DNA from 4 places in the Massilia sp. Soil_C_3 genome. Region 3 is predicted to be linked to each of the others. Evidence: predicted binding sites of a transcription regulator. Region 3 holds the regulator's gene; each other region holds the start of a gene.
What was found. Region 3 encodes sigma-54, which starts transcription at its own class of promoters, with help from an activator protein. Its sites were predicted from a motif close to TGGCANGNAANCTGCTTT; they were not measured.
Positions count from the first base shown of each region.

Region 1: a site for sigma-54 is predicted at 3,246-3,263, ahead of AC3A6F_RS08595 (CmpA/NrtA family ABC transporter substrate-binding protein). Genes of this name have one in related genera too.
Region 2: a site for sigma-54 is predicted at 6,123-6,140, ahead of AC3A6F_RS06125 (PEP-CTERM sorting domain-containing protein). Genes of this name have one in related genera too.
Region 4: a site for sigma-54 is predicted at 4,780-4,797, ahead of AC3A6F_RS01955 (ANTAR domain-containing response regulator). Genes of this name have one in related genera too.

Region 1 is NZ_JBDGJG010000004.1:73,777-81,706, forward strand. Features, by position in the region: gene AC3A6F_RS08580 (GH36-type glycosyl hydrolase domain-containing protein) at 1-501, shown strand, start outside; gene AC3A6F_RS08585 (glycoside hydrolase family 16 protein) at 504-2,285, opposite strand; gene AC3A6F_RS08590 (gluconokinase) at 2,530-3,009, opposite strand; gene AC3A6F_RS08595 (CmpA/NrtA family ABC transporter substrate-binding protein) at 3,342-4,736, shown strand; gene ntrB (nitrate ABC transporter permease) at 4,751-5,626, shown strand; gene AC3A6F_RS08605 (ABC transporter ATP-binding protein) at 5,616-6,512, shown strand; gene cynS (cyanase) at 6,552-7,001, shown strand; gene gntR (HTH-type transcriptional regulator GntR) at 7,018-7,930, opposite strand, start outside.
Region 2 is NZ_JBDGJG010000003.1:95,379-103,308, reverse strand. Features, by position in the region: gene AC3A6F_RS06145 (amino acid aminotransferase) at 1-137, opposite strand, end outside; gene uvrB (excinuclease ABC subunit UvrB) at 256-2,352, shown strand; gene AC3A6F_RS06135 (hybrid sensor histidine kinase/response regulator) at 2,540-4,492, opposite strand; gene AC3A6F_RS06130 (PEP-CTERM sorting domain-containing protein) at 4,646-5,278, opposite strand; gene AC3A6F_RS06125 (PEP-CTERM sorting domain-containing protein) at 5,416-6,060, opposite strand; gene AC3A6F_RS06120 (MarC family protein) at 6,221-6,817, opposite strand; gene AC3A6F_RS06115 (phosphoribosyltransferase) at 7,024-7,563, opposite strand; gene AC3A6F_RS06110 (adenylosuccinate synthase) at 7,588-7,930, opposite strand, start outside.
Region 3 is NZ_JBDGJG010000013.1:100,913-108,842, forward strand. Features, by position in the region: gene AC3A6F_RS23510 (DUF5694 domain-containing protein) at 53-1,123, opposite strand; gene AC3A6F_RS23515 (enoyl-CoA hydratase/isomerase family protein) at 1,208-2,293, opposite strand; gene hpf (ribosome hibernation-promoting factor, HPF/YfiA family) at 2,419-2,778, opposite strand; gene AC3A6F_RS23525 (RNA polymerase factor sigma-54) at 2,854-4,332, opposite strand; gene lptB (LPS export ABC transporter ATP-binding protein) at 4,344-5,111, opposite strand; gene lptA (lipopolysaccharide transport periplasmic protein LptA) at 5,108-5,656, opposite strand; gene lptC (LPS export ABC transporter periplasmic protein LptC) at 5,698-6,306, opposite strand; gene AC3A6F_RS23545 (KdsC family phosphatase) at 6,318-6,869, opposite strand; gene AC3A6F_RS23550 (KpsF/GutQ family sugar-phosphate isomerase) at 6,869-7,867, opposite strand.
Region 4 is NZ_JBDGJG010000001.1:422,978-430,907, forward strand. Features, by position in the region: gene AC3A6F_RS01940 (urate hydroxylase PuuD) at 1-377, shown strand, start outside; gene AC3A6F_RS01945 (M20/M25/M40 family metallo-hydrolase) at 374-1,615, shown strand; gene AC3A6F_RS01950 (S9 family peptidase) at 1,771-4,143, opposite strand; gene AC3A6F_RS01955 (ANTAR domain-containing response regulator) at 4,808-5,452, shown strand; gene AC3A6F_RS01960 (CmpA/NrtA family ABC transporter substrate-binding protein) at 5,488-6,657, shown strand; gene AC3A6F_RS01965 (MFS transporter) at 6,918-7,930, shown strand, end outside.

The sequences.
Region 1 (7,930 bases), on a different contig from region 3:
GAGAACGGCGCCGTGTACAACCACGCCTCGGTGTTCTACATCTACAGCCTCTACACGATCGGCGAAGCGGACCGCGCCTTCGACGCGCTGCGCAAGATGATCCCCGGCCCCGGCCTGGAGGACTACCTGCAGCGCGGCCAGCTGCCGGTGTTCATCCCCAACTACTACCGCGGCGCCTACAAGGAATATCCGCGCACCGCCGGTCGCTCGAGCCAGCTGTTCAACACCGGCACCGTGGCCTGGGTCTACCGCTGCCTGATCGAAGGCCTGTGCGGCCTGAAAGGCGACCTGCAAGGCTTGACGGTGGCGCCGCAACTGCCGTCGGGCTGGGACGGCATGACGGTAACGCGGCGCTTCCGCGGCGCGACCTTCGAGGTCGACATCAGGCGTGGCGCGGTCGACCGGGTGCAGGTGACCTGCGATGGCATCACCCTGCCCGCGGCCCGCATCGACAGGATCGAAGCGGGCCGCACGTACCGGCTCGAGGTAAGCGTGCCGTAGGGTTACTGCATCGTATGCGTCTGCTGCTGCGTATCCACCGCGAACCCGCGCTGCGCGTCCCAGTAGGTGAACCAGTAGCGCACCACGTCCCCGATCTTCAGCCCGCCCGCCGTGTACGTGTTGTTGGCGCCGCTGAGCTGCATCCGCACGTTCTGCTGCGGCCCGTTGTTGACGGTGTAATGCACGTCGGCCCAGCCGCCGGTGGTGGTGCGGAACTGCAGCATCGTCGACGAGGTCTGGCTGACCGAGGTCGGGCCGCTCGGCTCCGGCTGCGGCGTGGTGCCGCCGCCGCCCGACTCCCACACGATGTCGTCGATCGCGAACTGGAAGCTCGATGATGGCAGCGCGCCGTCGATGCTCGAGATCATGAAGATATCGTGGAGCGACTGCGCCGCGACCAAGGGTCCGAGCAGCGTCGAGACGGGAATCGAGGCCTGCCCCCACTGGCCGTTGCGCGTCAGGCCATGGGTGGTGGTGTTGGCCGGGAAGTTCACCCAGTTCTGGTTCGTGTAGGTGTCGCCGATGCCGATCCTGAATCCCACATTGGCCGGGATCCGGATGCGGAATTTCACGGTGCCGTTGGCGCGGTAGTTACTCAAGTTGCGCGCCTGGCGCGCCTGGATGCCGCCGCCGAACCACTGGCCCGGCGTCGTGTAGTTCCAGGCGATGACGTTGTTGCCCTCGAACGGCGCGGTGTTGCCGGCGCCGGTGGAGACGGCGTTCCACAGGAAGATGTCGGAGCTCGTCCCCGCCACCAGCTTGTCGTTGACCGCCGTGGTGTCGGTAAAGATGCCGAACTTGCCGGCGACTTCGGGCACGGTCTGGTCGCCCAGCTTCACCTGGCCCTTGCCGTCCATCTGGTAGACGCGCACGTAATCGACGTACATGGTGCCGGGCAGCGGCGCCGTGACCTGGCCCGGATTGGCGGCGTCGGTGAAGTTGCCGCCCACGGCCATGTTCAGCAGCAGGTAGAACGGCGCCTGCAATGCTGCTGAATTGACCGGCAGCGGCGCGTTGTACATATTGTGCTCGACGCCGTTGTCGACCGTCGTGAAGCGCATCTGGCTCTCGTCCCAATAGAAGCGGTAGGTGACGAAGCGGTTCGCCAGCGAGTTCTGGGGCACGTACCAGTTCTTGGTCTGCCACGCGGTCGAGGCGGCGCAGCTTTCGTTACCGGGCACGCAGGCGGCCTGCTGCCAGGTGATCACGTTCGAGCCGACGAAGTGGTTCGACGACGGCGCGTTGCCGTGCGCCCGCTCGGACGCCTTGTGGCCCGCCTCCATGATGTCGATCTCGCCGTTGCGCGGCCAGGTCTGCGGGCTTACGCCCAGCATCCACGCGGCCGGCCACAAGCCGGTGCCGAGGTTCGGCGCGGCCATGCGCACCTCGATCATCCCGTACTGCACCTGCACCTTGTTCTTGGTGTCGAGCCGCGCCGAGGTGAAGACATTGCTGCCGATCGTCTGGCTGCGCGCCTGGATCGCCAGCGCGCGCGTGCCCGATTCGAAAGGCACGTTGACGATGCTGGCGTTATTGGGGCTGTAGTACTGCAGCTCGGCGTTGCCATAGCCGCACAGGCCGATCTGGCAGCCGTTACCGTCCTGCAGGTTCCACACGCCGGTGTTGACATTGCTGCCATTGAACTCCTCCGACCACAGCAGCTGGCCGATCACCGGGTTGGTGACGCTGGCCGCGGCCTGCGCGCCGCAGGCCAGCAGGATGCCGGCAGCGAGCGCATGGAAAGGTTTCCATCTCGAGCGATGATTCTGGATCTGGTTATTCACGTCGACTCCTCTTATCTCACTACAAGAAAATGCGGCCGTGCCGGATGGCCGTGCCGCGGCTTGCCAACTTGCTCGTTGGTCTCGAATGCGGTCGTGCGGATACGTATGGAATACGTGATTGGAAACCTTTCCAAACAGGAAAGGAAAATATAGTCTGATTTTCGGGACGTGTCTATCCGATGTGAATGGCGCGCGCGATTACCCCGCCGGCATATGCATGCGGCGGGGAATTAGTGGCGCTGGATTAAACGCTGGCGAGGATCTGCGCGACCAGCTGTTCCTGGCTGTCGCGGATGTCGAGGGTGATGCCGGCTTCGTCCGGCTGCAGCGGTTCGAGCGTGCTCAGCTGGCTGTCGAGCAGCGACGGCGGCATGTAGTGGCCAGGACGATTGCTGACGCGCTCGAGGAGCAGGCTGCGCTCGCCTGCCAGGTGCGCGAAGCGTACGTCGCCGCCCGCGCTGCGCAGCAGGTCACGGTAGGCGCGCTTGAGCGAGGAACACGACAGCACCGCCCCGCCGTCGCGTGCGGCGAGCTTGTCGCGCAGGTTCAGGAGCCAGTCGCGGCGGTCGTCGTCGGTCAGCGGGATACCGGCCGACATCTTGGCGACATTGGCCTCGGAATGGAAGGCGTCGCCCTCGATGAACGGAACGCCAAGCTCGGCGGCCAGCTTCGCGCCGATGCTGCTCTTACCGCAGCCGCTCACGCCCATGACCACCCAGGCCATTCCTTTATTGTCATCTCGCGCTTGTGTCGTCATTTCACTATGTTAACGCTAACATCGAAAACCCGATTGTAGCCGCGATAGCGGAACGATGTAAAGCGGTCATGCACCACGGTTGGGCAGATGCGCGGCGCCGGTGCCTGTGGGCCGCGATTGCGGCGCCGCCATGGCGATGCTGCCCAAGCCAAAAAACATGTTTCATCTTTGAAATGAATGACTTGGCCGCGCTCGATTCCAGATGGCACAGGTCTTGCTGACGACAAGGCTCAAGCAGCGTCATGCCCGCCTCGCCGTTTCATTTTCTGCGTCATTACCACTACCAGGGGTCTTCGCCAATGAAAGATGAGAATCTGTACCGTCCTTATTCGACCGAGTCTTCCTTGAACGGCTGCCCTTGCGGCATGCACGGTTCGCAGGACGAGCACGATTGCCAGGTGCAAGCCGCCCGGCTGCGGCGCGCCGGCGACGCCGAAGCCCTGTCGGGCGACTTCGTCGAGGCGGCGGCGGTGCGCGCGCTGTTTCCCCATGACGCGACGCGCCGCAACCTGATCCGCGCGGTGGGCGGGCCGACGCTGATGGCGGCGATCGGTTCGCTGCTGCCGCTGGCCAGCCTGCAGGCCAATGCGATGGAAAAATCGGGCGCGCTCGAGAAGAAGGACCTCAAGATCGGCTTCATCCCGATCAACTGCGCCACTCCCTTGATCATGGCCGACCCGATGGGCATGTACAAGGCGCAGGGATTGAACGTCACCCTCAGCAAGACCGCCGGCTGGGCGCTGGTGCGCGACCAGATGATCAACCGCGAGCTCGATGCCTCGCACTTCCTGGCGCCGATGCCGCTGGCGATGTCGATCGGCCAGGGCGGCACGCCGCAGCCGATGCGCGTGGCCACCATCCAGAACATCAACGGGCAGGCGATCACGCTCGCGCTCAAGCACAAGGACAACCGCGACCCGCGCAACTGGAAGGGCTTCAAGTTCGCGATCCCCTTCGAGTACTCGGTCCACAACTTCCTGCTGCGCTACTACCTGGCCGAGCATGGACTGGACCCGGACCGCGACGTCCAGCTGCGCGTGACGCCGCCGCCCGAGATGGTCGCCAACCTGCGCGCCGGGAACATCGACGGCTTCCTCGGCCCCGATCCGTTCAACCAGCGCGCCGTGTTCGACCAGGTGGGCTTCATCCACATTCTCACCAAGGACATCTGGAACGGCCATCCCTGCTGCGCCTTCGGCGCCTCGCAGGCCTTCATCGACCAGAACCCGAACACCTTCGCCGCGCTGTACCGCGCCATCCTGAACGCCACCGCGATGGCGCACAAGGCCGAGAACCGGCCCGAGATCGCCAAGGCTATCTGCAAGCCGGCCTACCTGAACCAGCCCGAGACCGTGGTGCTGCAGGCGCTCTCGGGCCGCTTCGCCGATGGCCTGGGCAAGGTGCGCAACGAGCCGGACCGCGCCGACTTCGATGCCCTGCCCTGGTATTCGATGGCGACCTGGATGCTGACGCAGATGAAGCGCTGGGGTTACCTGAAGGGCGACGTCAACTACAAGGCGCTGGCCGAGCAGGTGTTCCTGCTGACCGATGCGCGCAGGCAGATGGCGGCCCTGGGCATGCCGGTGCCGGCCACCGCGGCGAACGGCTACCGCACGTTCACGATCATGGGCAAGACCTACGACCCGGCCAAGCCGCAGGCCTACCTGGACAGCTTCGCGATCAAGCGCGCCTGACACCGGAGAAGCCCATGCACAAGCAACTGAGGTTCAGGGCCGCGCTGTTGTCGCTGGCGCTGCTGCTGGTCGTGGTCGGCGTGTGGCATATCGCCACCGCGCCGCGCGCCGCGGCGCCGGTGGCGGCGATGAGCGCCGAGGAAGCCGAATATGCGGCCCTGATGGGACAGGCGCCAGCAACCGCCACGGCCCCGGCGCCCGATGCCGGCAGCGGCTTTCCCACGCCGGCCCAGTTCGCGCGGCTGGCGGTCGGCCACCTGGGCGATCCGTTCTACGACAACGGCCCCAACGACCGCGGCATCGGCATCCAGCTGGGGCATTCGCTGGTGCGCGTCGGCCTGGGCTATCTGCTGGCGATGCTGGTGGCGATCCCGCTCGGCTTCGTGATCGGCATGTCGCCCCTGCTGTACCGCGCGATCGACCCGTTCATCCAGGTCTTGAAGCCGATCTCGCCGCTGGCCTGGATGCCGATCGCGCTCTACACGATCAAGGATTCGTCGATCTCGGGCATCTTCGTGATCTTCATCTGCTCGATCTGGCCCATGCTGATCAATACCGCCTTCGGCGTAGCAGGCGTGCGCAAGGACTGGCTCAACGTCGCGCGCACGCTCGAAGTGTCGCCGCTGCGCAAGGCCTTCCTGGTGATCCTGCCGGCGGCGGCGCCGACCATCATCACCGGCATGCGCATCTCGATGGGCATCGCCTGGCTGGTGATCGTCGCCGCCGAAATGCTGATCGGCGGGAACGGCATCGGCTATTTTTTATGGAACGAGTGGAACAACCTGTCGCTGGCGAACGTGCTCTTCGCCGTGTTCATGATCGGCATCGTGGGCATGGTGCTGGACCTGATGTTCGCCGCCCTGCAAAAGAAGGTGACCTATGCCGAATGACCGCTTCGTCCAGGTCGACGGCCTGGCCAAAACCTACCGCGCCGGCCAGCCGCCGGTGTTCGAGGGGGTGAGTTTCGCGATCGAGCGCGGAGAGTTCATCTGCATCATCGGCCACTCCGGCTGTGGCAAGAGCACCATCCTGAACGTGCTGGCCGGGCTCGAAGCGGCCAGCGCCGGCACCGTGATCATGGATGGCCGCGAAGTGACCGGCCCGGGACTGGACCGTGGCGTGGTGTTCCAGAACCACGCCCTGCTGCCGTGGCTGAGCGTGGAAGACAATATCGGGTTCGCCGTGCGTTCGCGCCACCGCGACTGGCCGCGCGACAAGGTGCGCGCACACGGCGCGCGCTTCATCGAGATGGTTGGCCTCTGCGCCGCGGCGCGCAAGAAACCGTCCGAGCTCTCGGGCGGCATGAAGCAGCGGGTGGGCATCGCGCGCGCCTTCGCGGTCGAACCCAAGATGCTGCTGCTGGACGAACCGTTCGGCGCGCTCGACGCGCTCACCCGCGGCACGATCCAGGACGAGCTGCTGGGCATCTGCGCGGCGACGCGCCAGACCGTTTTCATGATCACCCACGACGTCGACGAAGCGATCCTGCTGGCCGACCGCATTTTCTTGATGAGCAACGGCCCCCAGGCGCGGATCGCCGAGATCGTCGTCAACACGCTGCCGGCCGACCGCAGCCGCGCCACGATCCACCGCGATCCCCAGTTCTACAAGATCCGCAATCACCTGGTCGACTTCCTGGTACGCCGCTCGAAGATGCTGCAGCAGTCCGGCGCCGACGGCGCGGAACCGCTCGAGACGCGCATCGTGCATCCCGGCCTGGAGGACGATGCCGCACCCTCCGCGCCCGACCATTACCCTGCCCGGGCTTCGGCCTGAGCGCCCGCCCTTACCACCACCACATCGATGGAGCCGAATATGATTTCATGCCGTGAAGACGTCACCAAAATGATCTTGTCCGCCAAGGTACGCAAGGGCATCAAATGGCGCGACGTGACCGAGGCCACCGGCCTGTCGAAGGAATGGACCACCGCTGCCTGCCTGGGCCAGATGACCTTGACCAAGCCGCAGGCCGAGGCGGTCGGCAAGATCTTCGAACTCTCTGACGAAGCCATCGCCTGGTTGCAGATCGTGCCCTACAAGGGATCGCTGCCCACGGCGGTGCCGACCGATCCGCTGATCTACCGCTGGTACGAGCTGGTGAACGTGTACGGCACCACGATCAAGGAACTGATCCACGAAGAATTCGGCGACGGCATCATGAGCGCCATCGACTTTTCGATGGACATCCAGCGCACCGAAGACCCGAAAGGCGACCGCGTCAATGTGGTCTTATCCGGTAAATTCCTGCCCTACAAGAGCTATTGAATCAAGCGCCTGAAGGTCAGGCGCTCTCGCGCTCGCGCAAGGTAAATCCCAGGTCGATGCGCTTGCGCTCGGGCTCCTGGCCCTTGATCACCTGCAGCAGCAGGCTGGCGGCTTCGAAGCCGATCTGGTAGCGCGGCGTGTCGATGGTGGTCAGCGACGGCATCATCCATGCCGATGCCGGCAAATCGTTGAAGCCGCAGACGGCGATGTCCTGCGGGATGCGGATGCCGTGGCGCTGGCAGTGGTAGACGGCGCCGTGGGCCAGGTCGTCGTTGCAGCAGAAGACGGCGTCGCAGTCGGGCATGTTCGCCATCATCTGCCCCATCAACTCGGCGCCGAGCGCGATCGTGGAACGTTCCGGCACCATCAGCTCGAGCCGTGGGTCGGCCAGGCCCGCCTCGGCCATCGCGGCCCGGTAGCCGTCGGCGCGGCGCAAGGTGCGCTCGTCCAGCTGGGCTCCGATGAAACCGATGCGGCGGTAGCCCTTCCTGACCAGGTGGCGCGTCATCTCCATGCCGGCCTCGAACTGGGAGAAGCCGACCGACAGGGCGCCGGCGTCGTCCGACAAGTCCATCATCGACACCGACGGCACCTGCGACGCTTCCAGCATCTTCGTCACGGCCGGGCTGTGGGCCTGGCTCGAGAACAGGATGCCGTCCGGGCTCGATTGCAGATAGGTGCGCAGCAGCTTTTCTTCCTCGGCCTGCGAATAATAGGTATTGCCGATCAGGAGCTGGTACTGGCCCGGCGCGACGGCGTCGTGGATGCCTTCGAGGACGGCGGTGAACACGGCATTGGAAAACGACGGCACCAGCACCACGATCACATGCGATTGCGACGAAGCCAGCGCGCGCGCGGCGCGGTTGGGCACGTAGCCGAGTTCCGCGACCGCGCGCTCCACCTTGACCCGGGTGACCTCGGAGACCATC
Region 2 (7,930 bases), on a different contig from region 3:
TCATAATAGACGCCCACGCCGAGGTTGATCTTGGCAGGGTTGGTGTCGGCATTGAAGGCTTCGGTGATGCCCAGGATCGGGTCACGCGGGGCCATTTCAATGGCGCCGAAGAGGCTGGCAGAGGCGGTGGAAGTCATCGTGATAAACTCGGTTTTCGGCTGGGTTGGCAGCGGTGGGGTTAGTAATTGTATAGACAGCGGCCCTTGTAGGTGCAAGGCCGCGGGCGGATTCTCATTCTAACAAAGGTCTGTAAGCATGGCTGATTTATCCATCGCAACTTCGCCGGAACCGACGGTCATCACCTTCCCGGATTCCCCTTTCAAGTTGCATCAACCGTTCGAGCCGGCGGGCGACCAGCCGACCGCGATCGCGGGGCTGATCGAAGGCATCAACGATGGCCTGTCGTACCAGACGCTGCTTGGCGTGACGGGCTCGGGCAAGACGTACACGATGGCCAATGTGATCGCGCGCGCCGGCCGTCCGGCGATCGTGTTCGCACCCAACAAGACGCTGGCGGCCCAGCTGTATTCGGAGTTCCGAGAATTCTTCCCGCAGAACGCGGTCGAGTATTTCGTCTCGTACTACGATTACTACCAGCCCGAGGCCTATGTGCCGCAGCGCGACCTGTTCATCGAAAAGGACTCGTCGATCAACGAACACATCGAGCAGATGCGCCTGTCGTGCACCAAGTCGCTGATGGAACGGCGCGACGTGGTCATCGTGGCCACCGTGTCGGCGATCTACGGTATCGGTAATCCGAACGAATACCACAAGATGATCCTCACCCTGCGCCACAAGGATAAAGTGGCGCAGCGCGACATCATCGCGCGCCTGATCCAGATGCAGTACACCCGCAACGAGATGGATTTCTCGCGCGGATCGTTCCGTGTGCGCGGCGACACCATCGACATCTTCCCGGCCGAGCATGCCGAGCTGGCGATCCGCGTCGAGATGTTCGACGACGAGATCGAATCGCTGCAGCTGTTCGACCCGCTGACCGGCCGCGTGCGCCAGAAGATCCCGCGCTTTACCGTGTATCCGGGCTCGCACTACGTCACGCCGCGCAGCACCGTGCTGCGCGCGGTCGAATCGATCAAGGCCGAGCTGCGCGACCGCCTGGAGGAATTCCGTCAGCAAAACAAACTCATCGAAGAACAGCGCCTCGAGCAGCGCACCCGCTTCGACCTCGAGATGATGGCCGAGATCGGCTTTACCAAGGGCATCGAGAACTACTCGCGCCACCTGTCCGGCGCGATGCCGGGCGAGCCGCCGCCGACCCTGATCGACTACCTGCCGAAGGACGCGCTGATGTTCATGGACGAGTCGCACGTGATGATCGGCCAGCTCAACGCGATGTACAGCGGCGACCGTTCGCGCAAGACCAACCTGGTCGACTATGGCTTCCGCCTGCCGTCTGCGCTGGACAACCGGCCATTGAAATTCCAGGAATTCGAGAGCAAGGCGCGCCAGACGATCTTTGTCTCGGCTACGCCGGCCGAGTACGAGAAGGGCAAGGCCGACAATGTGGTCGAGCAGGTGGTGCGCCCCACCGGCCTGGTCGACCCGCAGATCATCGTGCGCCCTGCCCTGTCGCAGGTCGACGACCTGATGAGCGAGATCAACGACCGCGTCGCCAAGGACGAGCGCGTGCTGGTGACCACGTTGACCAAGCGCATGGCCGAACAGCTCACCGAATACCTGGGCGACCACGGCATCAAGGTGCGCTACCTGCACAGCGACATCGACACGGTCGAGCGCGTGGAAATCCTGCGCGACCTGCGCCTGGGCACCTTCGACGTGCTGGTCGGGATCAACCTGCTGCGCGAGGGCCTGGACTTGCCCGAGGTATCGCTGGTGGCGGTGCTCGATGCAGATAAAGAGGGCTTCCTGCGCTCCGAACGTTCGCTGATCCAGACCATCGGCCGCGCGGCGCGTAACCTCAACGGCGTGGCGATCCTGTACGGCGACCAGATCACCGATTCGATGCGGCGCGCGATCGACGAAACCGAACGCCGCCGCGCCAAGCAGATCGCCTTCAACGAGGCCAATGGCATCACGCCGAGGGGCGTGCACAAGAAGATCAAGGAAATGATCGACGGCGTGTACAGCAACGCCGCGCAGAAGGCCATGGTCGAGGGCGTGCACGACGACGCAGCGACGGCCAAGGTCGAGTCGATGAGCGAGAAGCAGATCAGCAAGGAGATCAAGCGCCTCGAGAAGCTCATGGTCGACCATGCCAAGAACCTCGAGTTCGAAAAGGCGGCGCAGGTGCGCGATCAGCTGCATGTGCTCAAGCAGCAGGCGTTCGGGGCGCCGGGGGCGGATAATGTGGTGTCGATGTTGGGCAAGTAATCTTGCTATCAGCCTGAAATCAGCCGTCGTTCCCGCGCTCGCCGGGCGCCTTGGCGGGAACCTAAGCTTGCTCGCTACGAGGCAACGTTTTCATGTAGCGGAAACTCAAACGACTTAGGTTTCCCGCCTCCGCGGGAACGACGTTTTTGGGCTGCGGACAGAATTACCTTCTCACGGTGCGGACGCCTTACGCTGCCACTCCCGCCAGCAACTCCAGCAGTTTCGCCAGGTCCGCCGGCTTGGCCATGTGATGATCGAATCCGGCATTGTGCGCGCGCTGCCGGTCTTCTTCCTGCCCATAACCCGTCAGCGCCACCAGCAGCGCCTGCGTGGTCTCGGGCATCGCCCGGAGCCGGCGCGCCAGTTCGTGGCCGTCGATGTCGGGTAGCCCGATATCGAGCAGGGCGACGTCCGGCGGCGCATGCAGCGCGCTGGCCAGCGCGCTGCGGCCATCGTAGGCGACGTCGACCTCATACCCGTTCATCTCCAGCAGCGTCCCCAGCATTTGGGCCGCGTCGACGTTGTCGTCGACCACCAGCACCCTCAGCCCGCGCGCGACGCGCGATTGCACGTCCAGCAGCGGCGTGCTCGCTTCCGGCGCCTCGGCCAGGTACGGCAGATACACCACGAACTCGCTGCCCTTGCCCAGCCCTTCGCTGTGCGCCTCCACCCGTCCGCCATGGAGCACGGCCAGGCTCTTGACCAGCGCCAGGCCGAGCCCAAGGCCGCCCTGCGAGCGGTCGGGCGTGCGCTCGGCCTGGATGAACAGGTCAAAAATGTAGGGCAGGATCGGTGGATCGATGCCCTGCCCGTTGTCGCGCACCGCCACCCGCACGCAACCCGAGTCGATGCGCGCGCCGAGCACGATGCATCCGCCCGGCGCCGTGTACTTGGCGGCGTTGTTGAGGATGTTCGAGACCACCTGGACCAGGCGCGTGCGGTCGCCCTCCACGCGCAGCGCGCCGGAGGCGATCTCGCAGTGCAGTTCGTGGCGACGCGCATCCATCAGCGGGCGCACCTGCTCCACCGCCGCGCCCACGATCTCGCGTACTTCCAGCGCCTCCCTGGTGATGGTCACCTGGCCGCGTGTCACGCGCGAGACGTCGAGCAGGTCGTTGACCAGGGACGTCATGTGCTGGGCCTGGCGCGCGATGATGTCGCTGGCGCGCTGGATGCCCGGCGCGTCCATCTGGCCGCGCTGCAGCAGCTGGGCGGCCGTCGTGATCGGCGCCAGCGGATTGCGCAGCTCATGCGCCAGCATCGCCAGGAACTGGTCCTTCTGGCGGTTGGCGGCGCGCAGCTCGTCCTCGATGCGCTTGCGCGCCGTGACGTCGCTGCCTTCGACGAAGATGCCGGAAACCTTGCCGTGCTGGTCATGGATCGGCTGGTAGACGAAGTCGATGAAGCGCTCTTCCAACGGCGCATCGCGGTCGCGCTGCACGCGCAGCGGCACCGCGTGGCCGACGAAAGGCTGGCCGGTCTGGTACACGTGGTCGAGCAGCTCGAAGAATCCCTGCCCCCGCACCTCGGGCAGCGCGTCGCGCGCAGCCTTGCCCACCAGCGCGCGGTGCCCAACCAGTTGCAGGTAGGAGCGGTTGGTGAGCTCGAACACGTGATCCGGCCCACGCAGCACGGCGATGATGCCGGGCGCCTGCTCGAACAAGGTCACCAGGCGCTCGTTCTCTTCTTCTCGGTAGCGCTGCGCCAGCACCTCGCCGGTCATCTCGACGCAGGCGCAGAACATGCCGGCCACGGTGCCGTCTTCGTCGCGCACGGGCGAGTACGAAAAGCGGAACCAGGTGTCTTCGTCGTAGCCGTGGCGGCGCATCCGCAGCGGCAGGCGGTCCATGTAGCTGGCCTCGCCCCTCAGGGCGCGCACGACCAGCGGGTGAATGTCATGCCAGATCTCGACCCAGACATCGTGGAAGCGTTTTCCAAGCGCGGCCGGATGCTTGTCGCCCAGGACCGAGATATAGGAGTCGTTGTACAGGAAGCCAAGCTCGCCGCCCCAGGCGACGAACATCGGGAACTTCGAGTTGAGCATCAGCCCGACCGTCGTGCGCAGCGCCTGCGGCCAGGTGCGCGGATGCCCCAGTGGGGAGGCCGACCAGTCGTGGGCGCGCATCATCGCGCCCATCATCCCTCCTCCACTGAGAAAGGGTAGCCATTCGGTCGGTGACGCGGATTCCTGATTCATTCGTGTGCCGGGAGTCGCGTACAGTTTACGCAATTGCAGTGTGCCAGATTTGTCCGGCGACTCCCGCACGGATGCCCGGAACAGGCTGCTTGCCGCTTAGAGCATGCGTGCGCACCGCCGCCTGCAGAGGCCGAGACAGCCGAGCGCAATGCCGATCAGCGACAAGGTTCCGGGCTCCGGGATCTGGCTGACCGCCAGCTCGACCGAGATGTCGTCGAAGAAAATTCCCGAAGGATCGTGGTAGCCGGATAACTGCAGGATCGTCGATGCCGATGTCGCCAGCAGGTTGCGGACGATGATCTGCGTGGACGGGCCGCCCGTCGTGATATCGGTGGACGTGTTCGTGGTCGGGAAGTTGTAGATGGCCGTGGCCAGCGCGTCTCCGAACATCACCTGTATTCCATTATCAAACTGAAATATCGGAAAGCCTCCCGGGCCGATCACGCCGTCCGCGTACAGCCAGAAGGTCAGATCGTAGCGCTGGCCGATCGTCGTCGGCAGGACCTGGGTGGCGAAACAGGAGAATTCAGGGCCGAAGCAGCCGGTACTGAGCGAGTTGACGCCGCTGTGCGCGCCGCGGCCGGCGTCGCCCAGAAACCAGCCTTCGGAGAGTTCCCACGTGCCGTCGTTCAGTTCAAAACTGCCGTCGCGGACAATATTGGCACTTGCCGGCACGGCGACTGCCAACGCCAGCAGAATTGCCGCGGCAACACGCATTACGGATTTCATCGAGACCTCCTCTGAGCACATCCGGGAGTAAACGATGATTGATTTTCGCGAGGACGATGTCAAGGAACGCCATCTGACGGGAGTCAATGCGGTGGCGAGTCCCGCACAGATGGCTTCAGGACGGCAGGACCCGCTCCTCAGTCGGCGCGCATGCGGCGCCTGCGCGCCAGCGCCAGTCCGCCCATTGCCAGGCCGAGCAGCGACAGCGTGCCCGGCTCCGGCACTTCGCCCGGCTCTTCGCCAGGCACTGCCTCGACCATGACGTTGTCGAGATAGATGCCGGCCGGGTTGTGGTAGCCGGCGAACTGCAGGACGGTCGATGCGGAAGTCGCCAGAATATTGCTGATAGTGATCAGCGTCGAAGGTCCACCGGGGTTGAAGCTCCCGCTCGTATTCGTCGTCGGGAAATTGATGATCGTCTGGACGATCTCGTCGCCGAACCAGACCCGCAAGCCGTTATCGAAATTCAACGCAACGTTGCCATTGCTGTCGACAACGCCGTCGGCGTACAACCAGAAGCTCAGATCGTAGCGCTGACCGGCGACAGTGGCCAGGGTCTGGCTGAGCGTGCAGCTGAAATTGCTGCCCATAGCGCAACCGGTACCCGCCGAGAAGCCGCCATCCTGCGTGCCGCGCACGTACCGGCTCCAGCTCTCGGTTTGCCATGCGCCCTCGCCGTCGAAGGCTTCGAAACTGCCGTCGACGACGATGTTGGCGCTGGCCGGTGCGATGACCGCGGCAGCCAGGACGAACGTGGCGGCAAGTTGTTTTGCGAATTTCATCTGACATCCCTTCAGAAATAGTTGGTCTAGTGTCCTCCCATCCAAAGGAAGATGCTTCTGCCTAAGCAAAAAGCACACCACGCCAATAATTTCCTTAGGAATCAAGCAACTAAAGTTGCGTCACACCTGACACTGCGATCTCTGTAAAGAAAACCGACAGTTACAACGACTGAACGAATTCGCGAATACCACCCAGCAGCATCTCTATCGACATCGCCGTCAGGATCAGGCCCATCAGGCGCTCGAAGGCGGTCATGACCTGCGGGCCGAGTTTCTGCTGCAGCTTCTCGGCGCTCAGGAACACCATCAGCCACACGATGCCCACGGCAGCCAGCGCGGCGACGTGCACCATCGTATCGGTAAAGCTGGTGGAAGAAAACAGCAGCACCGTCGCCAGCGCCGACGGACCGGCCAGCGCGGGAATCGCCAGCGGCACGATGAACGGCTCGCCGCCTTCGCTCTTGCCCAGCACGCCGTCCGGGTGCGGGAAGATCATCCGGATCGCGATCATCAACAGGATGACGGCGCCGCCGATGCGCAGCGCGACCGGGGAGAGGTGCAGCGCTTCGAGGAAATGCTTGCCGAAGAACATGAAAGTCAGCAGCAGCAGGAAGGCGATGCCGCACTCACGGATCACGATCTTGTTGCGGCGCTCGATCGGCGTGTCTTTCAGGGCCGCGGCGAACAGGGGAACGTTACCGAAGGGATCAGTGACGAGGATGAGCAGGATGAAGGTCTGGAAGAAGCTTTGGGTCATGGCTTGTTATTGTTGGGATGCCAAAAGTTTTGGTGACGCAATACTACCAGAGGCCCGAAACGACCTCGTCCCCGCGAAGGCGGGGACCCAAGCTCGCTTGCGCGGCCACTTCGCTTGAAGCAAGTGGTGCGCTGAAAAACTTGGGTCCCCGCCTGCGCGGGGACGACGGGCCGGCGGCTGCTAACTGGACAGCCGCAGCGGTCTGCTTACTTCTCGAATTTCTTCAGCCACGCCGCCAGCTGGTGCGGGCGCAGGCCGTCATACTCTTCGAACGGTTGATGAATCCACGGATTGTGCGGCAGATCGTCCAGGAAGTAATCCGGACGAATCGACGACGTGCCCTTGACCCAGATGACCGCCGATTTCACTTCGGTCACTTGCGGGTAGTTCTCGGTCAGGTGCTGGCTGACTTTACGCAGCGTCACGCCCGAATCGGCCAGATCGTCGACCAGCAGCACGCGGCCGGCCAGCGGACCCTTGGTCATGGTCATGTACTTCGAGATGTCCAGGTCGCCCTGCTTGGTGCCCGCTTCTTCGCGGTACGAGCTGGTCGACAGGATCGCCAGCGGTACGTCGAAGATGCGCGAGAACACGTCGCCCGGACGCACACCGCCGCGCGCCAGGCACAGCACCTGGTCGAACTTCCAGCCCGATTCATAGACCTGCAGCGCCAGGCGCTCGATCAGGCGGTGGTATTCATCCCAGGAGACCCACAGGTCTTTATCCGTCGATACGGGGGTATTCATCTTCTACTCCAGATTCTTCTTAGATTATGCTGCGAACGGGTGACGCAGGACGATGGTTTCTTCACGGTCCGGGCCGGTCGACACCATGTCGATCGGCACGCCAACCAGTTCTTCGATGCGCTTGATGTAGGCGCGGGCATTGGCCGGCAGCTCTTCCATCGACTTGGCGCCGACGGTGGTTTCGGTCCAGCCCGGCATTTCTTCGTACACCGGCTCGCACATGGCGGCTTCTTCGGCGCCGACCGGGAAGATGTCGACCTCGCGGCCGTCGATCTTGTAACCGGTGCAGAGCTTAAGGGACTCGATACCATCCAGCACGTCCAGCTTGGTCAGGCACATGCCCGACACGCCGTTGATCTGCACCGAG
Region 3 (7,930 bases):
CGCGGGAATGACGGTGCATAACGTGGTGGTGTATGGTCACGTCAACGATGAATCACCGCAGCACCGCCGCCGTATCCACCACCCGCACATCATGCATCTGGTGCAGATACGCCTCCAGATAGCCCTTGTGCGAAGCACCGACGATGACCAAGAGCCGCGTGCCCGGCATGACGCCCACCACGTCGCGGATGTTCGCCGCCATGCGCAGGTTGCGCGTTTCCCAGTAGCCGACGTAGCCACGACCGAAGCGCTGGGGTGATGGTTCATTCAGCGCCGCGCCGAAGTCGATCTCGAAGGTCGCGGCGACATGGGCGGGCAAGTTATAGGCGCGGTACATCGCCAGCAGGCCTTCCGCACTGCCCACGCCCGCGTCGAGGATCTCGTCGTCCTTCTTGCGCTTCGCATTGGCCGGGTTGTCCCAGGCCTTCATGATCGCCTCGCCGGCCGCCTTGCGGTCGGCGTAAGGACGGGATGCCGTCTGGTCGTCCATGGCGTACACGCGCTCATGCCCCAGCCGGGCCGCCAGCCGTGCCGCGATCATCACGCTTTCGTTGGGACTGGCTTCGAGCTCCTGTAGCTGCGCGACCAGGGCGGCGTCCAGGCCGTCGCCGGCGCGGCGCTCCCCGGCCGGCAAGCGGAACCACTGGACCACCGCCGATGCAGGCTCCCCGCCGGCCAGGAGCACGGCCGCCAGGCGGCGTCGCTGGGCCGCCGACGGCGCCGCCGGCCACTCGCTCAGCATCTTGTCCAATTCTGCCGTCGCTTGCTGGACATCCAGCCCGGTCGCGGCCTTCGCCGCCGCGGTATCCCGGCAATAGGTCTTGACCGTCTCCGCATACCGCGCCGGGTGGCGGCGCATGAAATCGCACTGCGGCCCCGAGCGGTCCTCGACCGCGATCGCCTGCGGCTTCCAGGCCGCGAGCCGTTCGTTCAGCGGGGCCAGGCTCGACGCCTGGAAGGTCTTGGGTAAATGCGCCAGGTGAGGCGAGCCAAGCACCATGATCTCGTTGACCGGTCCTGTCGTGGGACCCTTGAGCCGGCTCGGATCGAAGGCGGGCTGGTAGTCTTGCGCGGCGGCGCTGCCGCATAAAGTCATCGAGATCAGCAGGGCACACAGGCGCATCGGTCTTCCTTTCAAATCATGAGGACCCGATGTTCACACCCCGTCGCTACGCTGTCACGCAAAAATGGATATGCACGCAGCGGATTATGCGAGATGCCTGAGCGGATGCGCATGCTCTGGCCACACCGGCGCGAAGAAGCGCGCCACCATCTCTGGGGTGACCTCGGCAAGCGATGGTGGATTCCATTGTGGCGCATTGTCCTTGTCGATCACCAGTGCGCGTATGCCTTCCAGCACTTCGCCATGCTCGAAATTGCGCCGCACCAGCGAGCGTTCCATGCGCAGGCAGTCGGCCACGTCGAGCGCGGCGCCGCGCGCCAGCAGCTCGTGGGTCACGCACATCAACAGGGGCGAACGCTGGCGCATGGCGGCCAGCGCCTTGTGTGCGAACGGTGTTGCGTCGCCTTCGAGCGATCCCATGATCGCAGCCACCGACGCCGCGCCGAAATGCGCATCGATGCTCTTGCGCCGGACCTGCAATTCGCTTGCCCCCGCCATCGCAGCAAACGGCGCCGCGAAGGCGCGGATCGCCGCCGGCAAGCCGGCGCCTTGCGTGGACGCGATCAATGCCTGCAGGGCCGGCAGCTCGTCGCTTGGCACGAACACGTCGGCCAGCCCGATATACAGCGCGTCGGCGGCGCCGATCGTCAGCCCGGTCAGGCCCAGGTAGTTGCCGAGCTGTCCCGGCGCATGCGACAGGAAGTGGCTGCCGCCGACGTCGGGGAACAGGCCGATGTTCACCTCGGGCATGGCCATTTTCGTGCGCTCGGTCACGATGCGCAGGCCGCAGTCCGGGCCGCCCTGGGCGATGCCCATGCCGCCGCCCATCACGACGCCATCCATGATGGCGATGTAAGGCTTCGGATAAAAATGGATCAGGTGGTTCAGCGCGTATTCTTCGGTGAAGAAATCCTCGAGCAGCGCGCTGCCGCCCATCGGCCCCGCATGCCCGACCTCATGGAAGAAACGGATGTCGCCGCCCGCGCACAAGGCCTTCTCGCTGCTGCTGGTCAGTACGACCGCTTCGACCTGCCCGTCATGCCGCCAGGCGCGCAGCACGTCGGTCAGCGCGCGCACCATCTCGAGCGACAGCGAATTGAGCGCCTTCGGGCGGTCCAGGGTAATGATGCCGGTGCGGTTGGCGATGCGGGTCAGGACGTGGTCGGTCATGGCGTAATCCGTAATGGAGAGACATGCATTTTACCGAACACATAGATGCGCGTAATACCGGGGAGGCTGGATGCAAAAAGGGCGTCCCCTCAGACGCCCTTAGCTAGTGTGAGCCCTGCGCCTGATCAGGCGACAGCAGCGTCTTCGCCGCCGTTATCCGGCATGCGTTTGATCGACGTACGGCTATGGTCTTTCAGTTGCTGCTTGTGTTTGAGGATCTGTCGGTCCAGCTTATCCATCAGCGTATCGATCGCGGCGTACAGGTCTTGTGCGACGCTGGCCACGTGCAGGGTCTTTCCCGACACCTGGACGTTGATCTCTGCTTTTTGCCTTTTTTCTTTTTCAGTGAGGTTGTCGACGGCTAGGAAGACGTGGGTGTCGATCACCTGGTCGAAATGGCGAATGATGCGCTCGAGCTTATTCTGAACGTATTCACGGATGGCGGGGGTTACTTCGAGATGATGGCCACTGATTGTGAGGTTCATACACACTCCTTTGAAAATTTTGCACCGTGTGGACCACATCGACGCGACAAGGCACGATGTCTGTGGACGGCGCAGTTACAAGGACTTGCGGAGGCTTACAGGGGGTATCTTGAGGGCTTCACGGTATTTTGCAACCGTGCGGCGCGCGATGACCATGCCTTGTTCCCCGAGCATCTCCGCGATCTTGCTATCGGATAAAGGGTTCCTAGGGTCTTCTGCTCCTGTCAATTGTGCAATGAGCGCACGGATTGCCGTCGAGGATGCTTCGCCTCCCGCCTCGGTGGCAACGTGGCTGCCGAAGAAATACTTCAACTCAAACATGCCGTGCGGGGTCAGCATGTATTTCTGCGTTGTGACACGAGAAATTGTGCTCTCGTGTAGGCCTAGTGTATCAGCTATCTCACGTAAAACAAGGGGCCGCATGGCAACCGCGCCATGGGAGAAAAAGTTGCGCTGGCGCTCGACGATCGCCTCCGCCACGCGCAGGATGGTGTCGAAACGCTGGCGCATATTCTTGATGAGCCACTTCGCTTCCTGCAGCTGCGCGCCCATCTGCGCCTCGCTCTTGCCCTGCTTGAGGAGGCTCGCGTACAGGCTGTTTACGCGCAGGCGCGGCATCACGTCCGGATTCAATGTGACAGCCCAGCCGCTCTTGGAACGGCGCACGATCACGTCAGGCACCACGTAGTCCGACACGTTCGAGGCGAACGCCGCGCCCGGATGCGGATTGCATTGGCGCACCACGGCCTGCACCTCGCGCAAGTCTTCGTCGTCGCAGTCGAGCGCTTTTTTCAGCTTGCTGTATTCGCGCTGGGCGAACCAGCTCAGGTAACCCTCGACGATGGTCAGGGCCATGCGCCGCGTGACCATCGGCACACCCGGCATGCGCCGGATCTGCAGCGCCAGGCACTCGGCCGCGCTGCGCGCGCCGACGCCCACCGGGTCCATGCTCTGCACCAGCGCAAGCGCGCAGCGCAGCTCGTCGATCTCGATGTCGAGTTCTTCGGGCAGCCGCGCATGGATCTCGTCGAGCGGTTCTTCGAGGTAGCCGTTGTCGTCCAGCGCATCGATCACCAGCTCGGCCAGCGCACGGTCGCGCGCCGACAGGGTGGCTTCGCGCACCTGTTCCATCAGGTGTTCGCGCAGGGTGATGGCGCAGGCTTCCAGCTGCGGGCGGCCGTCCTCGTCCTCGCCACCGCCGCCTGAAGATGATCCTCCGCCTTCGCCCCAGTCGGCGTCGCTGCGCTCGCCCTCGGCGCCGCCCTCGAAACCCTCGCCTTCCTTGGCCACAGCCCCATCCCCTTCGGCCTGCTGGCCGGGCGCCGGCGGCGCCTCGCCGATGGCCGGTGCGTTGTTGATGGCGCCATCGGCCAGCAAACGCACCGATCGGTCGAGCGGATCGTCGAGCCGCTCGAGCAAGGGGTTATCGCCCAGTATCTGCTCGATCTCCTGGTGCAGCTCGAGCGTCGACAGTTGCAGCAACCGGATCGACTGCTGCAGTTGCGGCGTAAGCGCGAGGTGCTGCGAAGTGCGAAGTTGCAGGGACTGTTTCATCTAGGCGTGGCTCACATGCGGAAGTGTTCACCCAGGTACACGCGGCGCACCGACTCGTCCGCGATGATGTCGTCAGGGCGGCCGGAGGCAAGCACCGCGCCCTGGTTGATGATGTAGGCGCGGTCACAGATGCCGAGCGTCTCGCGCACGTTGTGGTCGGTGATCAGGACACCGATCCGGCGCTCCTTCAGGAAGCGCACGATGCGCTGGATCTCGATCACGGCGATCGGGTCGACGCCGGCGAACGGTTCGTCGAGCAGCACGAAGCGCGGATTGGTCGCCAGCGCGCGCGCGATCTCCACGCGGCGGCGTTCGCCGCCCGACAGCGACAGCGCCGGATTCTCGCGCAGCTTCTCGATCTGCAGGTCGGCCAGCAAGGTGTCGAGGCGCTCGTTGATCTGGTCTTTCGACAGCGGCTTGCCGTTGTCCTTCTGCAGCTCGAGCACGGCGCGGATGTTATCTTCCACCGTCAGCTTGCGAAATACCGAGGCCTCTTGCGGCAGGTAGGACAGGCCCAATACGGCGCGGCGGTGGATCGGCAGGCTGGTGATGTCGGTGCCGTTGATGTCGATCGACCCGGCGTCCGACGGCACCAGGCCGACGATCATGTAGAACGAGGTCGTCTTGCCGGCGCCGTTCGGGCCCAGCAAGCCGACCACTTCACCGCATTCGACCTGCAGCGACACGTCGCGCACCACCAGGCGCTTGCCATAGCTTTTCTGCAGGCCTTTGACGACCAGGGTGCTGCAATCGCCCAGATCCATCGGAATCGCCGTCATTGGGCGGCTCCCGCAGGCGTACGTTTCGGCGACAGGATCAGGGTGCCGCGGCCGCCCCCAACCTTGCTCTGGCCGCTGACATCGTTGCGCACGGTGGCCACTTCCTTGCGGCTGTCATACGAGATGAAAGGGCCGGTGACCTGGTTGCTCAGTTGATCGTTTTCCAGTTCCTTGATGAGGGCATTCGAGTACAGGCGCACCAGCTCGGCGCGCTCGTCGTACTCGATGCGCTCGGCCTGGCCCTCGACCCACAGGTTGGGACCGCCGTCGCGCTTCTGGCGGAACGTAGTGAGCTTGCCGTTGTTGGCGGTGAGTGTCACCGTCATATAGCCTTCGGGCGTTTCCCTGACCACGGCGCGGTCGGCCTTGAGCAACAGCGTACCGCGGGTGAGAATCACGTTACCGGTAAGGGTGCGCACGCCGTTGACCCCGTCGAGATCGGCGGAATCGTATTCGACCTGCGCGGGCTTGAGCGAGTCGGCACGTTCGGCGGCTGCCGTCAGCGACAGCAGGGAAAGGAGTACGGCGGCAAATAATTTTTTCATGATAAGGAATGCTGGTCCTGGGTTATCACGCGGCGCAGGGCTTACTGGCGCGGTCGTGGCGGATAGACGATCTGGCCGCGGCTGGACATGTGCACTTGCTGGGTGGCGTTGTTGGCGACCATGCCGGTGCCTTTCACGCTCGAAGCCCCAAGCTTCAGGTCAACCGGGAGGTCGGTCTTGACGATCTCTTCGTCGGGGAGCACGGTCAGCGCCTGGCTACGCAAGTGCAACGACTCGCTCTGCGCCGTCTTCGGGCGCTGCAGGTCGACGTCGCCCATCAGTTCGACCCGGTGCTCTTCGTGGAACACCTGGGCTTTCTTGGCGACCACCGTCATTGGCGGGCGGCCCGGCTCGACGCCGCGCAGCAGCGGCTGGTCGACGTGCGAGACGTCGCCGAGCGGGATGTGGGCCAGGTGCTTGCCCGACAACACATAGCTCGGCTGGCCATTCTCGGTCATGCGCACGAACGAGAAATTCTCGACGATGTAGTCCGGTTCGTCCGGCGGCCCGCCCAGCTGGGCGTCGATGTCGGACGCCTGCATCAGTTGCAGCAGCCAGAAGCTGCCGAAGGCGAAGAAGGTGCCGATCACGATCATCGCCAGGAGATTCCAGCGATGCGCGGTACGCTTGTTTTGGACGATGGTGGCCATGGTGCGTGGCCTCAGGCGAAGTACGGCGCGAGCGCCTGCTCGTAGGTGCCCTGGGCGCGCATCACGAGATCGCACACTTCGCGCACCGCGCCGCGGCCGCCGCCATTTTTGGTGACGTAGTGCGCGCGGTGCTGCACCTCGGGGTGGCCGGACGGCACCGCGACGGCGAAGCCGACGCGCGCGAACAGCGGCAGGTCGATCACGTCGTCGCCGATGTAGCCGCACTGCTCGGCCGTGAAGCCGGTGGCCTCGAGCAGCTTGGCGAAGCCGATGCGCTTGTCGTGGATGCCCTGGTGGACGTGCGAGATGCCGAGATCGGCCGCGCGCTTGACAACGATCGGCGACAGGCGCGCACTGATGATCGCGGTCTGGACGCCGGTCTTGTTCAACAGCTGGATGCCCAGGCCGTCGAGCACGTTGAAGGTCTTGGTGACTTCGCCTTCCGGGCCGTAGGTCAGGCTGCCGTCGGTCAGCACGCCGTCGACGTCGAAGATCATGACCTTAATGCGGGCCGCACGTTCCATGTGCGCCAGCGGAGTAATGGAGGGAATGAATTCACTCATCAGATCACCTTGGCGCGGGTCAGGTCGTGGATGTGCAGCGCGCCGACCAGGCGGTCGTCGTCATCGACCACCAGCATCTGGTTGATGCGGAATTCTTCCATCACGGCGACGGCGTCGACCGCCAGCTGCTCGGGGCGCACGCGGCGCGGGTTGGCGTGCATCACGTCGCGGATCTGGATGTCCGAGAAGTCGTGCATGCGTTCGATCACGCGGCGCAAGTCGCCGTCGGTGAACACGCCGACCGGACGGCCTTCGGCGTCGACGATGGCGGTCATGCCGAGGCCCTTGCGGGTGACTTCGAGCAGCGCTTCGACCAGCGAGGTTTCGGGGCTCACGCTCGGCACCGCGTCGCCGCTGCGCATCACGTCGCGCACATGGGTCAGGAGGCGCCGGCCCAGCGCGCCGCCCGGATGCGACAGCGCGAAGTCCTGTTCGCGGAAGCCGCGCGCGTCGAGCAGCGCCACGGCCAGCGCATCGCCCATGGCGAGGGTCACGGTGGTGCTGGTGGTCGGCGCCAGGTTGAGTGGGCAGGCTTCCTTGTCCACTGCGATGTCCAGGTGCACGTCGGCCAGCTTGGCCAGGCGCGAGGCTGGTTTACCGGTCATGGCGATCACGCGCGCGCCCAGGCGCTTCACGGCGGGCAGGATGTCGAGGATCTCGGACGATTCGCCCGAATTGGAAATCGCGATCACGACGTCATTTTTGGTGACCATGCCCAGGTCGCCGTGCGCGGCCTCGCCCGGGTGCATGAAGAAGGCCGGGGTGCCGGTGGACGCCAGGGTGGCGGCGATCTTGCGGCCGATGTGGCCCGACTTGCCCATCCCGGACACGACCACGCGGCCGTCGCAGGCCATGATCAGCTGCGCGGCGTTCACGAAACTGTCGTCGTCGCCCAGGCGCGCCTGCAGCGCGCGGATGGCGTCCGCTTCGATCGACAGCGTTTCGCGACCCAGTTCCAGCACGCGCCGGGCCAGGGTTTCGTCAAAACTTTTCGGCATTATTTTTTCATCGGTTACACTCATTTTGGAAGTATAAACGAATTGGGAAAGCAAAAAACTTGC
Region 4 (7,930 bases), on a different contig from region 3:
GGTATCCGGCCGCGGGCGTGGCCCTGCTGCTGGCACTGGCGGTCATGCTGGCGCCGGCGCCGCGCGCTAGCGCCGATCCGGCGGCGGCCGCCGGTATCGACGCCGCCGCGCGCTTCGCCGCGGTGCGCACGATCATGGACCAGCGCTGCGTGTCCTGCCACGCGCAGCAGCCGACGCAAGCCGGTTTCGCGGCGGCGCCGGGCGGCGTGATGCTCCACACGCCGGAGCTGGTGAGCCAGCATGCGGCCCGCATCTACCAGCAGACGGTGCAACTGAAGGCCATGCCGCTGGCGAATCTCACCCATATGACCGATGCCGAGCGCGCCCAGGTGGGGGCATGGTTCGAAGCCGGCGCTGGCACAGGAAAGGCTCCATGAACAATCCCTTGCACGACCGCGTCACGGGCTGGATCGACGCGCACTTCGACGAACAGGTCGCCTTCTTGCAGGAGGTGGTGCGGATTCCGACCGATACGCCGCCGGGCAATAACGCGCCGCATGCCGAGGCGGTTGCGGACATGCTGGAGGCCGCCGGCTGGCTGGTCGAGCGCCATGCGGTGCCGGAGCAGGACGTGCGCGATCACGGCCTGGAGAGCATCACCAACCTGATCGTGCGCCGCCCGTACGGCGCCGGCGGCCCCACGCTGGCGCTGAACGCCCATGGCGACGTGGTGCCGCCCGGCGAAGGCTGGACCCGGCCGCCATATGGTGCCGTGATCGAGGACGGCTATCTGTACGGGCGCGCGGCGGCGGTCTCGAAAAGCGACTTCGCCACCTATGTGTTCGCGACCCGCGCGCTGGAAGCGCTGGGAGTGCCGCTATCGGGCGCGGTCGAACTGCACTTCACCTACGACGAGGAAGTCGGCGGCCTGCTGGGGCCGGGCAGGCTGCTGGCCCAGGGCCTGACGCGGCCCGACTACGTGATCGCCGCCGGCTTCGGTTACGGCATCGTCACCGCCCATAATGCCTGCCTGCAGCTGGAAGTGACCGTGCACGGCAGGGCGGGGCATGGCGCGATGCCGGAGACGGCGGTCGACGCCCTGCAGGCCGCGACGAAGGTACTGAATGCGATCTATGGCGAACTGCCCGAGCTGAAGAAGATCCGCAGCAGTGTGCCCGGCATCGGTTCGCCGACCATGATCGTCGGCCGCATCGACGGCGGGACGAATACCAATGTGGTGCCGGGGAAGGTCGTGCTGCGCATGGACCGGCGCATGATCCCGGAAGAAGACCCGGCGACGGTGGAGGCACAGGTGCGCGCCCTGATCGAGGAAGCGGTGCGTGGTTTGCCCGGCATCCGCCTCGAGATCCGGCGCCTGCTGCTGTCGCAGGCGCTGCGGCCTTTGCCTGGCGTCTCGACACTGGTGGAAAGCCTGCAGCGTCATGGCCGCGTCGTCATGGGCGAGGAGATTCCCGCGCACGGCACGCCACTGTATGCCGATGCGCGGCTGTACGGCGAACATGGCATCCCGGCGGTGCTGTATGGCGCCGGGCCGCGCACGGTGGAAGAGTCGAATGCCAAGAAGGCCGACGAGCGTTTGCTGCTGGAGGATTTGCGCAAGGCGACCAAGGTGGTGGCCTTGACCTTGCTGGATTTTCTCGGTCCGCGGCCCTGAAACACCGCTGGCCCGAATCTATTGCTGGCCCAAAAATGTCGTTCCCGCTGAGGCGGGAACCTAAGTTTCCAAGCGCGCCACCGAGGTCGATCGAAGTGGCTGCGCGAAAGACTTAGGTTCCCGCCTGCGCGGGAACGACGTGATGAGGCGGCAGATTACTTCTGCTTGAGCGAACGCTCGAACAGCTCATGAATCCGGCGGTACTGGTCATACCACGCCTCCGGCTGCACATAGCCGTGGCGCTCGAGCGGATAGCTCGCCAGCTCCCACTTGTCCTTCTTCATCTCGATCAGGCGCTGCGCCATGCGCACCGAGTCCTGGTAGAACACGTTATCGTCGATCATGCCGTGCGAGATCAAGAGGTGGCCCTTCAGGTTCTGCGCATACTCGATCGGCGACGACTTCTTGTATGCCTCGGGATCGATGTCCGGGGTGTTCAGGATGTTGGCGGTGTACTCGTGGTTGTAGGTGGTCCAGTCGGTCACCGGGCGCAGTGCGGCGCCGGCCTTGAAGGTGTCCGGTGCGCGCATCAGGGCCATGAAGGTCATGAAGCCGCCGTAGCTGCCGCCATAGATGCCGACGTTGGCGGCGTCGCCCTGGTGCTGATTGACCATGTACTTGACGCCGTCGACGTAGTCTTCCAGCTCGGGATGGCCCATCTGGCGATAGATCGCGGTGCGCCACTTGCTGCCGTAGCCTTTCGAGGCGCGGAAGTCCATGTCGAGCACCACGTAGCCGTTCTGCACCAGCAGGTTGTGGAACATCTGCTCGCGGAAGTAGTTCGGATAGCGCTTGCTGACGTTCTGCAGGTAGCCGGCGCCGTGCACGAACATCACGACCGGATACTTCTTGCCCGGCTCGAGCTGGGCCGGACGATACAGCTTGGCCCAGACCGGATCGCCGCCGGCGCTGGAAGGCACGGCCACGTACTGCGGCTCGATCCACTCGCGTGACTTGAATTCCGGAGTGCGGGTGTCGGTCAGCTTGCTCGCTTCGCCGCCCGAGACCGGCACGGTCGCGATCTGGATCGGGGTGTAGCTGGACGACCAGTGCACCAGCAGCTTCTTCTCGTCCGGCGACAGGGCGAACTTTTCGACGCCATCGAGCCTGGTCACTTCGCGTACGTTGCCACCATTGGCGTTCACGGCGCACACTTCGTAGTCGCCCGGGGTCTCGCGGTTGCACAGCATATAGGCGGTGTTGCCGTCATAGGTCCAGCGCACGTCGCTGGCTTCCCACTTGCCGGTGGTCAGGGCGCGCGGCGCGGCGGCGCTGGCGCTATCCTTGGTGTACAGGTGCGAGTAGCCGCTTTCTTCCGACAGGTACCACAGCGTGCGGTTGTCCGGCAGCCAGCCGAATTCGGCGTTGTCGTAGTTGACCCACGCGCCGTCGGTCAGGCGGTGCAGGGGTTTCAGGGTCGCGGCGCCCAGGTCGACGCTGGCGATCCAGCGGTCCTTGTTGTCCACCGCGCGCAGCATGACGGCGACGTTGGCGCCGTTGGCGCTCCAGTCGATCGCGTTGCGGCCGCCCGAGACCACCACCGGACGGTTGCCCTTCAGTGGATCTTTTTTAGCGGCGGCGCGCAGCTCGGCCAGCGGGTCGGTGGTGATGCCCGGCAGGGCGTCGAAGGCGATGTCCTGCACCTTATTGGTGCGCAGATCAACCAGCTTCAGTGCATGCGGCACCGGCATGTTGCGGCCGACGCGGGTGCGCACGTCTTCGGTCTCCTCGAAGCCCGACTCGTTCACGTAGCGCGGCATCTTGCCGGCGCGGCCCTTGTCGGCGCCTTTGGCGGCGGTGACCACCAGCAGCCAGCGGCCGTCGGGCGACAGCGAGCTGCCTTCGATGGTGACCTTGTCGCCCAGGTAGATCTGGTTCGGCGCCATCGAGGCGTCGGCGCGGCGCAGTTCATCGGTGCGCTCGCGCAGGGCATCGCGGTCATCCTTCTGGCGCTTGAGATGCTCGATCAGGCGCAGCTCGGTCGAACGGTAGGGATCTTCCTCGGGTGCGTTCGGGTCCTTGGCGGCGCGCGGCAGTGCGGCCGGGCCGGTGACACGGCTGGTGCGGTCCCACACATACCAGTCGTTGCCGATGCGGTACTGGACCGCGCGTTCGTCCGCCGTGTACTGGGCGGCGGTGATGCGGATGGCGCCGCGCGTGACCTGGACCAGCTGGCCCGACTTGAGGTCGCGCTCGAACAGGTCGTTGTTGCGCAGGACCAGCATGCGGCTGTTGTTGCGGTTGTAGACGACGTCGGCGCTGTCGACCTTCGGCAGCTCGGCGTCTTTTACCAGCTGGGCCTTGCCGGCCGCGACCTGGAACACGTCGCGTACCGGCGAGCCGGTGCGCTTCTGCTTGTAGTACACCTGCTTGCCGTCCCAGCTGAACCAGGCGTCTTCCACCGGGGTGCCGATCCAGTCTGGATGGCTCATGGCCTGGTCGAGGGTGATTGGAGTGGATGCCGCCGCCGGCAGCGCGATCAGTGCGGCGAAGGAGGCCGCAAACAGGGTAAGTGCAGGTGTTCGCATGTAGAGTCTGATGAGTGAAGAAGTGGCTTGGTTGCCAGTAATGCTCGCGAGAAATGCGCATGCATTCTAGCGCAGGCACCCATCAGGTCTGCGGAATGTGACAGGTTTTTTTTGCTGTAAAGACAAGCGCCGGCGGTACGTAAGTACGGCCGACGCTGGATTTGGAGCGGGTATCGCGGCGCTGGTGCGCCGCAATGAGGCCCTGTATTACATGGCCTTGAACGGGCCTTTTGGCGGACGCGGCAGGAACATGGAGACGCGCGCGGCCACGGCGACGACGGCCAGGGCGATGGTGATATATTCGAGCGGGTGCATATTAACCCCGCACTGCTGGAGCGTAGCCGCCGTGGGCGACGTACAGTTCTTGCGAGAAGCTGCGGATGGCCGAGATGGCTGCCGCGAAGAAGCTGGTGCGTTGGATAGCTGCAGTCATGATAGTTCCCCTGAGATAAATACTTCGATGTTGCGTTGCAGTATAGGGGTGTCTCCATCATAAACAAACTTTAGATTTGTGATTCCAGCGATTCGTTTTGTGAATGGTTGTTAAGTTGCTCTCATGCAAGATATTCGAAATACGTATACCCTGAGCATCGGGCTTTGCATAAGAAGGGCTAGGGCATTCGTTATCGGCAACGCTGGTGCGAATCTTGCATATCGTTGGTACATGAAATCGCGAGACAGTGCTTCACCACACCTGCGGATCGTCGTCGTGCTTTCCGCCACAGCGCCCGGCACCGACCCGGATGCCGCCCAGGCTGCGCAGACCCGGCGCAGCACGGCGCTGCGCATCGGCCTGCTCGAATCGGGCTACGACCTGATCGCCTCGCTGCCGGCCGACGTCTTCCTGCCCGAGCGCATCGCCCAGCTGCAGCCCGACCTGATCATCGCCGACAGCGAGTCCGACGCGCGCGACGTGCTCGAGCACATCGTGATCGCCACCCGCGACGCGCGGCGCCCGATCGTCCTGTTCACCGAGGACGATGCGCCGGCCAGCATGGATGCGGCGATGGATGCCGGCGTCTCGGCCTATATCGTGGCCGGCCTGCAGGCCGAGCGCGTCAAGCCGGTGCTGGACGTGGCGCTGGCGCGCTTCCGGCGCGAGCAGAAGCTGCTCGATGAGCTGAGCGACACGCGCCAGAAGCTCGCGGAGCGCAAGACCGTCGACCGTGCCAAGGGCCTGCTCATGAACCGCTACAGCCTGACCGAGGAGCAGGCCTACCAGCGCCTGCGCACCCTGGCGATGAACAAGAACCTGAAGCTGGCGGAAGTCGCGCAGCGCCTGATCGACGTGGAAGACCTGCTGGGCTAGGCCACGCTGATTCCATATACAAGACAAGGAGACGTATGACATTGGCAGGCAGAGGCGCCTGGATCGCCGGCACCGACCGCCCCGAGATCGAGACCGTCCGCATCGGCTTCATGCCGCTGGCCGATTGCGCGCCGCTGGTGATGGCGTCGGTGCTCGGCTTCGACGAACAGTACGGGGTGCGCTTCGAGCTCACCCGCGAGCTGTCCTGGACCGCCATGCGCGACCGCCTGATCGGCCAGCAGCTCGACGCGGCCCATGCGCTGTACGGGATGGTCTATGGCATCCAGAACGGCATCGGCACCCAGCAGTGCGATATGGCTGTGTTGATGAACCTGCACCAGAACGGCCAGAACATCACGGTCTCGCGCGCGCTCGCCAACGCCGCCCTCGATCCCGGCATGCTCAGGCGCGAGGTGGACCAGAAAGGGCGCAAGCTCACCCTGGCCCACACCTTCCCGACCGGGAACCACGCGATGTTCCTGTATTACTGGCTGGCCGCGCACGGCATCGATCCGCTCGTTGACTGTCAGGCGGTGACGGTGCCCCCGGGGCAGATGGCGGCCAGCCTGGCGGCCGGCCATATGGATGGCTTCTGCGCCGGCGAGCCATGGGGCCAGCGCGCGCAGCGCGACGGCGCCGGGGTCCAGGCCGCATCGAGCGAACAGATATGGCCGAACCATCCGGGCAAGGCGCTCGGCACGCGCGCCGACTTCGCCGCCAGCCACCCCAATACCTGCCGCGCCATGATCTCCGCGTTACTGGAGGCGGCGCGCTGGCTCGATGCCTCGCGCACCAACCGCGAAGCCGCGGCCGAGGTGCTGGCCAGTCCCGCCTACGTCAATGCCAGCCGCGAGACGCTGCAGTTCTGCCTGGCCGGCAGCCATATCGACGAGCACCGGGAAGGCGGCGGCTGGCGCGGCCACAACGGCCTGCGCTTCCATGCCGACGGCGAGGCCAACTTCCCGTGGCTATCGGACGGCATGTGGTTCATGACCCAGCACCGGCGCTGGGGCCTGCTGCGCGAAGCGCCGGCCTACCTGGCGCTGGCGGCCCAGGTCAACCGCATCGACCTGTATCGCGAGGCGGCCGAACGCACCGGCACCATGCTGCCCAGCTCCCCGATGCGCAGTTCGACCCTGTTGGGCGGCCGGGTATGGGACGGCAGCGACCCGCAAGCATGGGCCGGCGCACCATCCGGATCTTGAACGCGGTGCGTGCAGGTGCATCATCGTGGGGAGCGATGCACCGCAATGCAGCATCCGGATCCGCCCGGATTGCGTACGCCCCCCTGAAGCCCCGGTGGCACGCCTCTTGCTCATACCAATGACAGGATCAATGGCGATTCTTCTCACGAACATTTTCACTTAGCTGGCCCAACGCGGGGACGGCAACAGGACAACGGCGTCCGCAGCTACTGCCCCCGGCAGCAAGCGCGGACGCCTTTTCGTTTTTCAAAGGAAGAACAATGGCCAGCAAAGCGGACAGCATCAAGCTCTTTTCCTTCCAGGGCGCGCCTATGCGCGCCTTCCACCTGACCTGGGTCGCCTTCTTCATCTGCTTCTTCGCCTGGTTCGCCTGCGCGCCGCTGATGCCGGTCATCAAGGGCGAGTTCGGGCTCTCTATGGAGCAGATCGCCAACATCAATATCGCGGCGGTCGCGATCACCATCTTCGTGCGTCTGCTGGTCGGCCCGCTGTGCGACCGCTACGGCCCACGCAAGACGTACACCGGTTTGCTCCTCATCGGCGCGATTCCCGTGCTGGGCGTGGCGATGGCCCAGAGCTACGAGGCCTTCCTGCTGGCGCGCCTGGGCATCGGCGCGGTGGGCGCCAGCTTCGTCATCACCCAGTACCACACCTCCGTCATGTTCGGACCGAAGGTGGTCGGCACCGCCAACGCTGCGGCGGCCGGCTGGGGCAATGCCGGCGGCGGCGCCGCGCAGGCGCTCATGCCACTGATGCTGACCGCCATCGTAATGCTGGGCGTCAGCCAGTCGCTGAGCTGGCGCCTTGCGCTGGTGGTGCCTGGCGTGATGATGATCGTGATGGCCTTCTTCTACTGGCGCTACACGCAGGATTGCCCGGCCGGTAACTACGACGACTTGCGCAAGACCGGCCTGATGCCGGAGGGCGGCGGCAAGGGCGGCTGGGCGAGCTTCGTCGCCGGCTGCCGCAACTACCGCGCCTGGCTGCTGTTCGTTACCTACGGCGCCTGTTTCGGTATCGAGATCTTCATCCACAACATCGCCGCCGTGTATTACGTCGAGCACTTCGACCTGTCGCTGGCGCAGGCCGGCATGGCGGCCGGCAGCTTCGGCCTCTTGGCGCTGTTCGCCCGCGCGCTGGGCGGCTGGCTGTCAGACAAGGCTGCGCTCTCCGGTGACCTGAACCGCCGCGTGACCGTGCTGTTCGTGCTGATGATCGGCGAAGGCCTTGGCTTGCTGTGGTTCGCCCAGGCCGAGGGCGTCGTGTTCGCCGT